Regions from separate parts of the Sodalis sp. RH22 genome, predicted to be linked through region 1. Evidence: predicted binding sites of a transcription regulator. Region 1 holds the regulator's gene; each other region holds the start of a gene.
The links. The regulator CRP, encoded in region 1, controls carbon source genes, mostly activating them, when cyclic AMP is high. The targets are predictions, from matches to a motif close to ATGTGANNNNNNTCACAT.
Positions count from the first base shown of each region.

Region 2: psiE (phosphate-starvation-inducible protein PsiE) is a predicted target of CRP. The motif match lies at 1,452-1,469, and genes of this name have one in related genera.
Region 3: ACL2XN_RS12650 (CdaR family transcriptional regulator) is a predicted target of CRP. The motif match lies at 2,067-2,084, and genes of this name have one in related genera.
Region 4: serA (phosphoglycerate dehydrogenase) is a predicted target of CRP. The motif match lies at 1,027-1,044, and genes of this name have one in related genera.

Region 1 covers NZ_CP178731.1:4,437,008-4,440,300, reverse strand. Annotated here, with positions in the region: gene ACL2XN_RS20025 (phosphoribulokinase) at 1-833, shown strand, start outside; gene ACL2XN_RS20020 (OsmC family protein) at 1,043-1,465, opposite strand; gene ACL2XN_RS20015 (hypothetical protein) at 1,425-1,613, shown strand; gene crp (cAMP-activated global transcriptional regulator CRP) at 1,781-2,413, shown strand; gene ACL2XN_RS20005 (YccS/YhfK family putative transporter) at 2,467-3,293, shown strand, end outside.
Region 2 covers NZ_CP178731.1:4,926,578-4,929,870, reverse strand. Annotated here, with positions in the region: gene ACL2XN_RS22410 (hypothetical protein) at 1-834, shown strand, start outside; gene psiE (phosphate-starvation-inducible protein PsiE) at 995-1,393, opposite strand; gene ACL2XN_RS22400 (OsmC family protein) at 1,642-2,073, opposite strand; gene ACL2XN_RS22395 (methyl-accepting chemotaxis protein) at 2,642-3,293, shown strand, end outside.
Region 3 covers NZ_CP178731.1:2,753,420-2,756,712, forward strand. Annotated here, with positions in the region: gene ACL2XN_RS12645 (enolase C-terminal domain-like protein) at 1-741, shown strand, start outside; gene ACL2XN_RS12650 (CdaR family transcriptional regulator) at 811-1,968, opposite strand; gene degP (serine endoprotease DegP) at 2,152-3,293, opposite strand, start outside.
Region 4 covers NZ_CP178731.1:4,865,163-4,868,455, forward strand. Annotated here, with positions in the region: gene ACL2XN_RS22120 (LysR family transcriptional regulator ArgP) at 1-48, opposite strand, end outside; gene rpiA (ribose-5-phosphate isomerase RpiA) at 265-921, shown strand; gene serA (phosphoglycerate dehydrogenase) at 1,237-2,469, shown strand; gene ACL2XN_RS22135 (5-formyltetrahydrofolate cyclo-ligase) at 2,600-3,199, opposite strand.

The sequences.
Region 1 (3,293 bases):
CCAGCGGTGCGGGCACCACCACCACCAGCCTGGCGTTTCGTAAAATATTCCAGCAGTTGAATATCCACGCCGCCGAACTGGAGGGTGACAGCTTTCATCACTTTACCCGGCCGGAAATGGATATGGCGATCCGCAAGGCGCGGGATTTAGGGCGCCATATCAGCTACTTTGGTCCGGACGCCAATAACTTTGGCCTGCTGGAGCATACGTTTCATCAGTATGGCGATACCGGCCGCGGTCAGTCGCGTAAATATCTGCATACGTATGACGAGGCGGTGCCGTATAACCAGATCCCCGGTACCTTTACGCCCTGGCAGGCGTTGCCGGAACCGACGGACGTGTTATTTTACGAGGGGCTGCACGGCGGCGTGGTAACCGATAGCCATGACGTGGCGAAGCACGTGGATTTGCTGGTGGGCGTGGTGCCCATCGTCAACCTGGAGTGGATCCAGAAACTGGTGCGCGATACCGGCGAGCGGGGGCATTCGCGCGAGGCGGTGATGGATTCGGTGGTGAGGTCGATGGAGGATTATATTAACTACATCACGCCGCAGTTTTCCCGCACCCATATCAATTTCCAGCGGGTGCCGACCGTCGACACGTCGAACCCTTTCGCCGCCAAGGCGATTCCCTCACTTGACGAAAGTTTTGTCGTTATTCATTTCCGTAGCCTGGCGCATATCGACCTGCCTTACCTGCTGGCGATGCTGCAAGGCTCCTTTATTTCCAATATTAATACGCTGGTGGTGCCCGGGGGCAAGATGGGGCTGGCGATGGAGCTGATAATGGGGCCGCTGGTACAGCAGTTGCTGGAAGGAAAGGAAATTAAGTAAACTCGAGGCCTCGGGCGGGAACACCACGCCCGATTCGGCCCCATCGGCATGCTTTCCCTTGAACACGCCAGGATTCGCTGCGGTGTTGGCGGGCCTAGCATACCGTGCCATGGGGCGCTCGGTCGGGCAGAGAAACCATGCCCGATTCGACCCCATTGGCGCGCTCTCCCTTGAACACGCCGGGTTTGAGTGCGGTGTTGGCGGGCCGGTTAGGCGGCGGGGGCGTGGCGTTCGTCGCGCACTTCAAAGCTGTGGGTCATATTGACCGACGCGCCGAGCATCAGTGAGACCGAGCAGTATTTTTCCGCCGATAGCGTCACCGCCCGCTCCACCGCCTTGTCGGTCAGCCCGGCGCCGGTGACGATAAAATGCAGGTTGATATGGGTAAACAGGCGCGGCGCCTCGTCGCGGCGCTCGGAGGTGAGTTTGACCTCGCAGTCCCGGACGTCCTGCCGCGCTTTGTGTAAAATCGATACCACATCAATGGCGCTGCAGCCGCCGACCGACATCAATACCATTTCCATTGGGCTGGGCGCTTTTTCGCCCGCGTTCCCATCCATCAAAACCTGGTGGCCCGAGGCGGATTCGCCCATGAAAGACAACCCTTCTACCCATTTGACCCGTGCCTGCATTATGATACTCCTGATGAAAAGCTTTCCAGCAGACTACATTTTTGTTGGAAAACTGGCAATGTTACTGAACATACTTCATGCTGAAGCAAGACAACAGAAGACACTGCTTCAAACCTATGCTAAAAACAAGGCTGGATCGGCCTCATGATAATGAAAGGGCAAGAGATCGATCGGAACATCACATTACCAGACCCTAATAAGTTCCCTTACGTCGCTCCGTTTAAACGCGGAGTCAGAGTGAATAATACAAGCGCCGTAACAGGGAATACGATGTCCCGAACCTGGGATAGCGATGACAAAAGAGGATAACAGCGAATGGTTCTCGGCAAACCGCAAACAGACCCGACTCTCGAATGGTTCCTGTCTCATTGCCATATTCATAAGTATCCATCGAAGAGTACACTTATACATCAGGGTGAAAAGGCTGAAACGCTTTACTACATCGTTAAGGGCGCCGTGGCGGTGCTGATTAAGGATGAAGAAGGCAAAGAGATGATTCTCTCCTATCTTAACCAGGGAGATTTCATCGGTGAGCTCGGCCTATTCGAGGAAGGTCAGGAACGCAGTGCCTGGGTACGGGCGAAAACCGCCTGTGAAGTCGCCGAGATTTCGTATAAAAAATTCCGGCAGCTGATTCAGGTGAATCCGGATATCCTGATGCGCCTGTCGGCGCAAATGGCCAGTCGTTTACAGGTAACGTCGGAAAAAGTCGGCAACCTGGCATTCCTGGACGTTACCGGACGCATAGCGCAAACCCTGTTGAACCTGGCGAAACAACCCGACGCCATGACCCACCCCGACGGCATGCAGATAAAAATCACTCGTCAGGAAATCGGCCAGATTGTCGGCTGTTCCCGCGAGACGGTAGGACGTATTCTTAAAATGCTCGAAGATCAAAATCTTATATCCGCGCACGGTAAAACCATTGTTGTTTACGGCACGCGCTGATAGCCCCGTTATACAGGCGTGGTGCTTCGTACCACGCTTTTTTTGCTGACAGTATGTGGCGCCGGTTAATCTACCACCCTGAAGTAAACTATGCCCTGCGGCAAACCATCGTGCTATGCCTGCCGGTGGCCGCCGGCCTGTTATTCGGCAGCTTGCAAAACGGCCTGCTGTTTTCGTTGGTCCCTGCCTGCTGCAATATCGCCGGCCTCGATACCCTGCATAAACGGTTTTTCAAGCGCCTGGCCGTCGGCGGTGCGCTGTTCGCGCTGAGCAGCGTGCTGATCCAGGTGCTGTTGGCCGTGCCGGTGCCATTGCCCTTGGTGATGCTCGGCCTGGCGCTGCTGTTCGGCGTTACCGGTGAAATCAGCCCGCTGCACGGCCGTTTATTGCCCGCCGCGCTTATCGCCGCCATCTTTACCCTGGGCCTGGCCGGCAATGTGCCGCCCGTCGTGCCGCCGCTGCTGTATATTGCCGGCACCGCCTGGTACGGACTGTTCAACGCCCTGTGGTTCCGGTTGTGGAAGGAGCAGCCGATGCGGGAATCTCTTAGCCTGCTGTATCGGGAGCTGGCGGATTATATCGAGGCGAAATATACCCTGCTGACACAGCATACCGATCCGGAAACCGCCCTGCCGCCGCTGTTTGCCCGCCAGCAGGCGGTGATTGATCTGATTGCCCAGGTATACCAGCAGCTTTATATGCTGTCGGCCAATGATCAGCTGCAGTACAAACGCCTGCTGCGTTCTTTCCAGGTGGCGCTGGATTTGCAGGAGCATATCGCCGTCAGCCTGCACCAGCCGGACGAAGTACAAAAACTGGTGGCGCAAAGCCACGCCGAGGCGGTTATCCGCTATAACGCCCGGCTGATTGCCGCGCGGTT
Region 2 (3,293 bases), 490 kb from region 1:
TCAACATCCTCTACCTCCGATACCGCCATAAATGATGTCGCCGCCGCTCGGCAAGCCGGGCCGTTCAATCCGGCATTCGGCTTAAGCGTAACCAATGTCCCGCGGCCCTTTACCGCAATGCGCAGCCCCATACTCCGCCACCAGGAAGGCCCCCCGGCAAAAATCCATAAACCAAACTTCGCCGATGGCGATAATACCCCCGGCAAGGGAAACCCTGGTTTCGCCTGTCGTTCATATGAATGTTTAAAACAAGAACTGCATAAAAAATATTATGATATAAGCGTTTTGTTGCCGCATGAAAAACACCTTTATCTGCCGATTTTGCTCGACGGCGATAGCGGGACGATAGAACTGCTCAAAAATACCACCCTTATCGATGATAGTGATAACCCTGCTTTAAACTTTCACGCGGCATCCGGCAGGCTGTCCATTACAACTGTCACAGATAAAGATGATAATGAATTTAACGATATCCCGTTAAAACTGATGGACCAAATAAATATGCATTATCCTATATTAGGTAATAATTTCTATGCATCTTATTATTGTGAGCCAAATAAAAAGCAAAAAATGTATAAACTGATATTCCCTAAGAAAAATTTTACGGGGGAAAATTTTTATCTGACGTTGGAATGCGCAAATACGGTATTTAATGCCGCATCGATCAATAAGAAATTTTATATTTCATTGGTTATAATGCATTTAAGTAACTATCTAAAGCACGCCGGCTTGCCTGAGCTTAATCATGATGTTATTGACAAATTATTGCAGGGATATCCGTCATTGGCCAATAGCGGCAAGGGGATTTTGCAATGCTTAGCGGCCTATTACTGAAGGCTCCTTGCCTTACCCTCGCCCACCAATGCGCCATGGCGCGTTTTTATCATGTAAAAGCAGGCCGGATGATGTCCGGCGCCGGCACGTTTTCATCCAGGCGACGATCGCCAGACTTGGGGGAAGCGCTAATCATGGGCAGTCCGCATCACTGACGGGGCTATTCGCGCTTAAGCCGGTTACTGTTGACCAGCCACAGCGTTACCACCAGGATTAATATGGCGGCCGAATAATACAGCGTATCCTGCGGATCTTTATGATCGACGATAATCAGGCGGATAATCGCCGTGATGCCGATATAGACAAAGTAGCGCAGCGGAAAGTGATACCCGGACTGGAAATACTTCACAATCAGGGCGATAAACTCAAAATACAGAAAATAAATGACGATGCCTTCAATCATCTGGTAGTAAGACGCCAGTTCGCCGTTTACCAGCAACACCCTGGCCAGAAGAACGGTTTCCTTACCCATAAAAACGATCAGGATCGCCGCCAGGAACAGCAGGCCGATATTCAGGATCATTTGCAGCACGGTCGCTATACGCATACCGGTAATCATACCCATACCTCGTCGTGATAGTTTCCTTACGGAAAGACCGGTAAGCATAGCATGATTTTTGTGATGAATATCACATTAAACCAGCGCAGCCGGGTACTTGCCTTCAGGCGAGTAAAGGAAGAGCAAGGGGTTTGGCGGCGCGGCGAAACGCGGTATGCGGCGTAGGGAGGGGAAACCCACTGCGTGGTAAAGCGGTGGCGCAAACCCCGCCCTGATAGACGGGGTGCGGATCAGGTCGTGCTGCCGATTCAGTTTTTTAACTGGTAGGTCAGCGTAATCTCAGCCTTAAGCACCTTGGACACCGGGCAGTTTTCTTTTGCCTGCTGGATAATGGCGTCAAATTCCTGTTTATCGATCCCTGGCACTACCACGCTGCTGTCCAGGGCGATTTTAGTGATGCCGTAGCCGCCGCCCACCTTATCAAGGGAAACATCGGCTTTGGTATCAATACTCTGCGCAGTGTATCCCTTCTCGCCCAGCATCAAGGATAGCGCCATGGAAAAACAGGCCGAGTGGGCGGCGCCGATAAGCTCTTCGGGATTGGTGCCGGGTTTACCTTCAAAGCGGGTATTGAAGCCATAGGGTTGCTGGCTTAAGGCGCCGCTTTCCGTGGAGATGGTGCCCTTACCCTGCTTGATATCGCCTTCCCAATGTGCCTGTCCGTGTTTATGAATAGTCATCTGCATCCTCCTGTTTGTTACCCATAGGCTTTTAGTATAGCTACTCTTGCCGGAGGTGGGGAAATCCCAGGCCAATGCGGCCGGGTAAGCGACGTGACAGTCATCCGGTTTATTTTTTCGCTCTTTTGTGAAAGCGGCTATTCTATTTCCGCCAAGCGGCTGGCGGAAAATATATGCCCTGTTATTTTATTAACAAATAGCAGTAATTATTTCCCAACGTTCATTTGCATTCGGTAAGCCGAGGCATTACCCGTCACGATTGAGCCATCATCATCTCTTGGACAGTTGCACTATTTTTTTCAGGCATCCGCATATCAGCGCGGGCAAAAGACAAAAATTGGGCTTAACGCCATCACGCAAAGCACAGGGTGGCATGAGCGAATCCCCATAATTCCCACAACAACCGCCCTACCGCCGCCGCACCACTCTGCATCGATATTTTTACTGTCCATTCTCTCATTCCGCGGAAAATAACCTAAAGAAGCGGAAAAATTTGCCGATAGCTAGGCAGGACATTTATCTCAGGTATTACACAGTTTGATTTGTGACATTTATATGGGAAACAGAAATGACAAGTTTAATAAGTAAAATAAATAGCATTAAAGTGTCACATAAACTTTTTTTAGGCTTCGGCATTGTCTTATTACTGGTCGTTATTGCATCAGGCCTTAGTGTTCAACGCTTCAAGGAAATTCGCGATATTTATGAAAAGACCAATCTGGTTTATAATATAAATATTGATGTTTTCCAGGTTAAAGTCAACCGCGTTAAATACCTTTACTCGTCCGACGACGCGGTGCGTAAAGTCATGGCCGGCTTTATCGATGACGCCGCCGCGCTCACCCACCAAGCCCAGGCGCTGTCATGGGATAAAGAATCGATGGCAAGCCTGGATAGCATTGCCCGCTATCTGGGAGATTTTAATAAATCTCTGGAAAACATGAGTGTTTTTTCCAAAAAGATGGTTGCCATCCGCGCCCAGCTGGACGATCTCCATAACCAGGACGCCATCGGCCCCTTTAAAACCGCCTTGCTAAACCAGACGTTTGGCACCGATATGGATAATCAACTCAATGATTTTGTATTGGCCTTTATTTTAATTAAAGACAACTCCTTTAATTTGCAATTAAAAGGCACCGATGAGGCATTAGCCTTGCTGCAAAAAAATTATGCGGATGCAGAGAAAAAATATAACGATTTAGCGGTCAGCCTCGCACCGG
Region 3 (3,293 bases), 1.7 Mb from region 1:
GGCTTCAAGGATTTCAAACTCAAGGGCGGCGTGCTGGCCGGCGCCAGCGAAATAGAGACCGTGACGGCGCTGGCCAGGCGGTTTCCGGACGCGCGTATTACCATCGACCCCAACGGCGCCTGGTCGCTTAGGGAAGCCATCGATTTGTGCCAGGATATGCGCGGCGTGCTGGCCTATGCCGAGGACCCCTGCGGCGCCGAGCAGGGCTTTTCCGGGCGCGAGGTGATGGCGGAATTCAAACGGGCCACCGGGCTGCCGGTGGCGACCAATATGATTGCCACCAACTGGCGCGAGCTAAACCACGCGGTACAGCTTAACGCCATTGATATTCCGCTGGCCGACCCGCATTTCTGGACCCTGCAGGGCGCGATACGCGTGGCGCAGCTGTGCGATGAATGGGGCCTGACCTGGGGCTGTCATTCCAATAACCATTTTGATATTTCGCTGGCGATGTTTATCCATGTCGGCGCGGCCGCGCCGGGCAAGCCCACCGCGCTGGATACCCACTGGATTTGGCAGGAAGGCGAGCATCTGACCAAAGAACCGCTGCAAATCGTCGACGGCGCGATCACACTCAACGGTAAACCGGGGCTCGGCGTGGAAATCGATATGGCGCAAATCGAACGGCAGCATGAGCTTTACAAGCGCATGCCGTCCGGCGCGCGCAATGACGCGCAGGCGATGCAGTATCTGATTCCCGGCTGGACCTTTGACCGGAAACGGCCGGCGATGCTGCGTTAACCCATCCAGGGTACGGCCGGCCGTACCCTGAGTTTGCCGGCGACATGGGGTGGGCCGCGGACGATGGGATCAGGCTTCGTCATCCAGCTGCAGCGCCACGTAGAGCAGCAGCCGATCGTCAAAATTGGCCAGATCCAGGCCGGTCATTTCCGAAATGCGGTTGAGGCGGTACTCCAGGGTGTTGCGGTGGATAAACAGCGCCTTGGAGGTAGGCGTGGGCTGAACGTTATGGCGGAACCAGGCAATCAACGTGCGGCGCAGCAGGCCGTTGTTATCCATGGCCTTGAGTTTTGCCAGCGGGCGCACCAGCTCGCTGGCCTGCCAGCCGCCGCGCAGGCTGTCGAGCAGTACCGGCAGCATCAGATCGGGATAAAAATAACGGCGCTGCTCGGGCAGCCGCTGCTTGCCCACCGACATGGTGGTGCGCGCGGTACGCCAGGAGCGCGCAATACCGCCGGCGCCGGGGAAAAAATTGCCCAGGGCGATACGTACCCGCAGGCGGCTGCTTTCGGTCATGCGCGAAAACAGCGTATCCACCCGCCGACGATGCTCTTCGGCATCCCAGCGCCCGTGGCTGTTCAGCGCGGGTTTCAGCACCACCATTTCCGTCAGCGATACGATGGCGATCAGGTTATCGCGCTCCGGCGTGGTGAGCAGCGTTTGCAGCTGCTGCAGCTCCGCCATGGCGCTGTCGACGCCGAACTGCCCGCTGTCCACCTCCACCACCGCCGCCACCCTGGGCTGGTTGATATCGATGCCCAGCCGCTGGGCCCATTCGATCAGCGCCGGCGTGACTTCCTCGGCGCGGATTAAATTCAGCACCAGTTCCTCGCGCAGCCGGCTGTCCTGCGCCAGCATATGCAGCAAGCGCGCCTGCTCCAGCATCATTTCCGCCGTCATGCAGACCAGCTCGCCATACTGCCGCAGTTGACTGGGATTGCCGGTCAGGCCGATAACGCCGACGATATTGCCGTCGATTTTCAGCGGGAGGTTGATACCGGGCCGTACCCCGTGCAAATGCCGGGCCACGCCGTCGTCGATATCCACGACCCGGGCCTGCGACAGGGCCAATAACGCGCCTTCGTGCAGTTCACCGACCCGCTCTTCATCGCCGCTGCCGATAATGCGGCCGCGCGCATCCATCACGTTGATATTGCTGTCGATAATCTGCATCGTTCTTGCCACAATTTCTTGCGCCAATTTCGCATCAAGATGATACGTTGCCATCCCCGCCTCGGTTCTGTTAAGCCCTTTGCCCTATTATACCCGGGTGCTGGCGCTCATACATTGTGCAGAAGCACAAAGCGTGATCTTGCTCGCTTATTTTGTGCGGGATATCACATTCTTTCGGGCAAAAAAAGACGGCGTCGTGATGACGCCGTCTTGGTGGCGAGAGCCGGACGCGGGGGATTACTGCGCCAGCAGGTAAAGCGTGGTATCGCCGCGTTTGACGTTTAACGCCAGTATCGGCGGCTTGGCATCCAGGATTTTACGCAGTTCGCCGATATTCTGCACCGGCTGCTGGTTGACGCCCAGGATGATATCGCCCTTCTTCAGGCCGACTTTCGCCGCGGTGCTGCCCGCCTTGACATTGTCCACCTTGACGCCCTGCTGATCGCCGGTATCCATGTTGCTCAATTCCGCGCCTTCGATGCCGGTAAAGACATTGCCCGAATCAAGCTGCGGCTGGGTGCTCTGCTCCAGGATCACATCGACGGTTACCGGCTTGCCGTCGCGCAGCAGGCCGAGCTGGACCTTGGTGCCGACCGGCTGCGAGCTGACATCCGCCCGGAACGCGGCAAAGCTGTTGATGGGCCGGCCGTTCATGGTGACGATGACATCGCCGGCTTTCACCCCGGCCTTTTCGGCGGCGGATTTAGGCATCACCTGGCTGACAAACGCGCCGCGCTGGGCGTCGACTTTCATCGCCTTGGCCAGCTCCGGATTGAGCTCGGTGCCGAGAATGCCGATTTCGCCGCGCCTGACCTGGCCATAGGCCACCAGCTGCGCCGTCAGGTTTTTCACCATGTTGCTGGGAATGGCGAAGCCGATACCGATATTGCCGCCGTCCGGCGCCAGTATGGCGGTATTGATGCCGATAAGCTCACCGTTGAGGTTAACCAGCGCCCCGCCCGAGTTGCCCCGGTTGATGGCGGCATCGGTCTGGATAAAGTTTTCATAGTTTTCAATATTCAGCCCGCTGCGCCCCAGCGCGGACACAATACCCGAGGTGGCGGTTTCCCCCAGGCCGTAAGGGTTGCCGATGGCCACGGTATAATCGCCGACCCGCAGCTGGTCCGAATCGGCCATCTTGATGGCGGTGAGGTTTTTAAAGTCGATCAGCTGCACCAGCGCCAGATCGGAACGGGGATCGCGGCCGATGATCTTGGCGTCGAATCGGCGGCCGTCATACAGCTGCACCTGGATTTTAGTGGCGTCGTTGACCACATGATTGTTGGTCACCACGTAGCCTTTCTGGGCATCGATAATCACACCCGCGCCCAGCGCCATGAATTTTTCCTTGGCCGGCGGGGTATTGCCCTCGCCGTCGC
Region 4 (3,293 bases), 430 kb from region 1:
TATCACGGCGTCAAGCGCCTGCAGCGTCCGATAGTCCGGGCGTTTCATTCTTTATCCCCTGCGTCGATATCTCTGTGCATCAATAGGTACTTTTTGGTCACCGGTTTTCACTATGCCATAGATTGACCCGGTTGCGGACGCAAAATTTTAGCCGTGTCAGGCGCGGGCATCCGGGATGCGGCGGGTTGTGGCGGAATTCACGCCATCGGCGATGATATTGTTTTATAATACCGCCCACTTTCCGTAGCCAAGGCTTAATTATTTATGACGCAGGATGAACTGAAAAAGGCGGTGGGCTGGTCGGCATTGAAGTATGTGAAACCGGGCACGATCGTCGGCGTCGGCACCGGGTCCACCGCCGCGCATTTTATCGATGCCCTGGGCAGCATCAGGAATCAAATCGAAGGGGCGGTCTCCAGTTCGGACGCTTCTTCGGCCAAGCTGAAGAGCCTCGGTATCCCGCTGCTGGATCTCAACAGCGTCGACGTGCTGGACATCTATGTCGACGGCGCCGATGAAATCAACGGCCAGATGCAGATGATCAAAGGCGGCGGGGCGGCCCTGACGCGCGAAAAAATCATCGCGGCGGTCGCGCGTAAATTTATCTGTATCGTCGATGGATCCAAACGGGTGGACGTCCTGGGCAATTTTCCCCTGCCGGTGGAAGTGATCCCGATGGCGCGCGCCTATGTGGCGCGCGAGCTGGTGAAACTGGGCGGATTGCCGGAGTACCGCCAGGGCGTGGTAACCGATAACGGCAATATTATCCTGGACGTGCGCAACCTGCGCATCCTGGACGCGGTGGCCCTGGAAGACAAAATCAACAGCCTGCCCGGCGTGGTGACCGTGGGCCTGTTTGCCCGGCGCGGCGCGGATGTGGCGCTGATCGGCACCGCCGGGGGCGTTCAGGTTATCGAGTAACAGGCCGGTTTTACCACCGCCCGGCGCCGCCGCCGGCTTTCCACGCCGGCGGCGGTGGATGTTAATTTTGTTTACATAGCATCTTTTATCGCCGCAGGCGAAATTCAGTGATAAATGTCACATTTATGCCATCGGCCTGCTATATATATGACGCTTCTCCACCAGACCAGAGGATTTATCCATAGCAATCGCTTATGGCTGCGTCTTATGCTGTCTTAAGGATAAACGGCCCTGTTGCCGCCACGGTAATTTTTGTTATTTTGTCCGGGTGCTGTGTGTTGCAGTCGCATCTGAAGTCTCAAAAAGGGTCGGGAAATGGCAAAAGTATCGCTGGAAAAAGATAAGATTAAGTTTCTGTTGGTCGAAGGTGTTCACCCCAGCGCGGTGGATAACCTGAAACGCGCCGGTTATACCAATATTGAATACCATAAGGGCGCGCTGGATTCCGCGGCACTGAAAGCCTCCGTGCGCGACGCGCACTTTATCGGCATCCGATCCCGTACCCACCTGACGGAAGACATCTTTGCCGCGGCGGAAAAACTCGTTGCCGTCGGCTGCTTTTGTATCGGCACCAATCAGGTCGATCTGAAAGCCGCGCTGAAAAAAGGCGTGCCGGTATTCAATGCGCCTTTTTCCAATACCCGCTCCGTGGCGGAATTGGTGCTCGGCGAAATGCTGCTGATGATACGCGGCGTCCCGGAGGCCAACGCCAAAGCGCACCGCGGCCAGTGGAACAAGCAGGCGAGCGGCAGCTATGAAGCGCGCGGCAAGAAACTGGGCATCATCGGTTACGGCCATATCGGCACCCAGCTGAGTATCCTGGCGGAAGGCCTGGGGATGCAGGTGTTCTATTACGATATCGAGAGCAAACTGTCCCTGGGCAACGCGCGCCAGGTGGATTCGCTGCCTGAGCTGCTGGGTATGTGCGACGTGGTCTCCCTGCATGTGCCGGATACCCAGTCCACCCGCAATATGATGGGCAAGGAAGAATTCGGCCATATGAAGCCGGGGTCGCTGTTTATCAACGCCTCGCGCGGTACGGTGGTGGATATCCCGGCCCTGTGCGACGCCCTGGCCAGTAAACATATCGCCGGCGCCGCCGTGGACGTGTTCCCGGAAGAGCCCGCCACCAACAGCGATCCGTTCAACTCGCCGCTGTGTGAATTCGATAATGTGATCCTGACGCCGCATATCGGCGGATCCACCGAGGAAGCGCAGGAAAATATCGGCGTGGAAGTGGCGGGCAAACTGGCCAAATACTCCGATAACGGTTCGACCCTGTCGGCGGTCAATTTCCCGGAAGTCTCGCTGCCGGAACATGGCGATAACGTCAGCCGTTTACTGCATATCCATGAAAACCGTCCCGGGATCCTGACCCGCATCAACCAGATTTTTGCCGAGCAAAGCATCAATATCGCCGCCCAGTATCTGCAAACCACGCCCGAAATCGGTTATGTGGTCATTGATGTGGAAACCGATACCGAAAATACCGCCCTACAGCTGCTGAAGGCGATACCCGGCACTATCCGCGCCCGCCTGCTGTACTGATAGCTGCGCGCCTGACGTGGTCGACCCCAGCCCCGGCTTAGCGAGCCGGGGTTTTTTTATGGGTACCGCCAACTTACCGTGCACGCCGGGTACACCACCGGGCCAAGGGCTGCCATCCGTCCCCGGCGGTTTACCAGCGCCAGTGCCGCGACGGGGTAACAATTTCCGGCAACGGGATATCCCAGGGCTCCGCCGGTATGGCGTCCACCTGCTGGCAATCGTGGGCCAGCCCGATGGGGTAGAAGCCGGCGCCGCGCCGCCAGTGCCGCAGGGTGCGATCGTAAAAGCCGCCGCCCATGCCCAGGCGCTGGCCCCGGGCATCAAAGGCCACCAGCGGGGTAAACAGGATATCGAGATGCCGCGCCGGCAAGAGCTGGGTCACGTCCAGCCGCGGCTCGCTGATATGCAGGCGGTTCAGCACCAGCGGCGTATCGGGCCTGTAGCGCAGGAACAACAGGTGGCCCGGGCTGAAAGGGTGCAGCACCGGCAAATAGACGCGCTGGTCGCGTTGCCAAAGCGCCTCAATAAGCGGCCGGGTATCCAGCTCGCCGTCAAACGATAAAAACAGCGCCAGGCTGCCGGCCGCGGTAACCCGCGGGTCGGCCAGCAGGGTTTTGACCAGCGCCGCGGCCGCAGCGGCCTGTTGGCCCGGGGTGAGCCGGCGGCGTTGCCGGCGGATATGGTTGCGGAGGCTTTGCCGCTGCAGGGACGTTTCGGGCGACTGGGTCATGGCTGATTACGCGCTATACCGGAAAAAGAAGGTAATAAAGTATGTCATAAAGACGGTCCGGGGGGATGTCATAACGTACGCGGATAAAGAAATC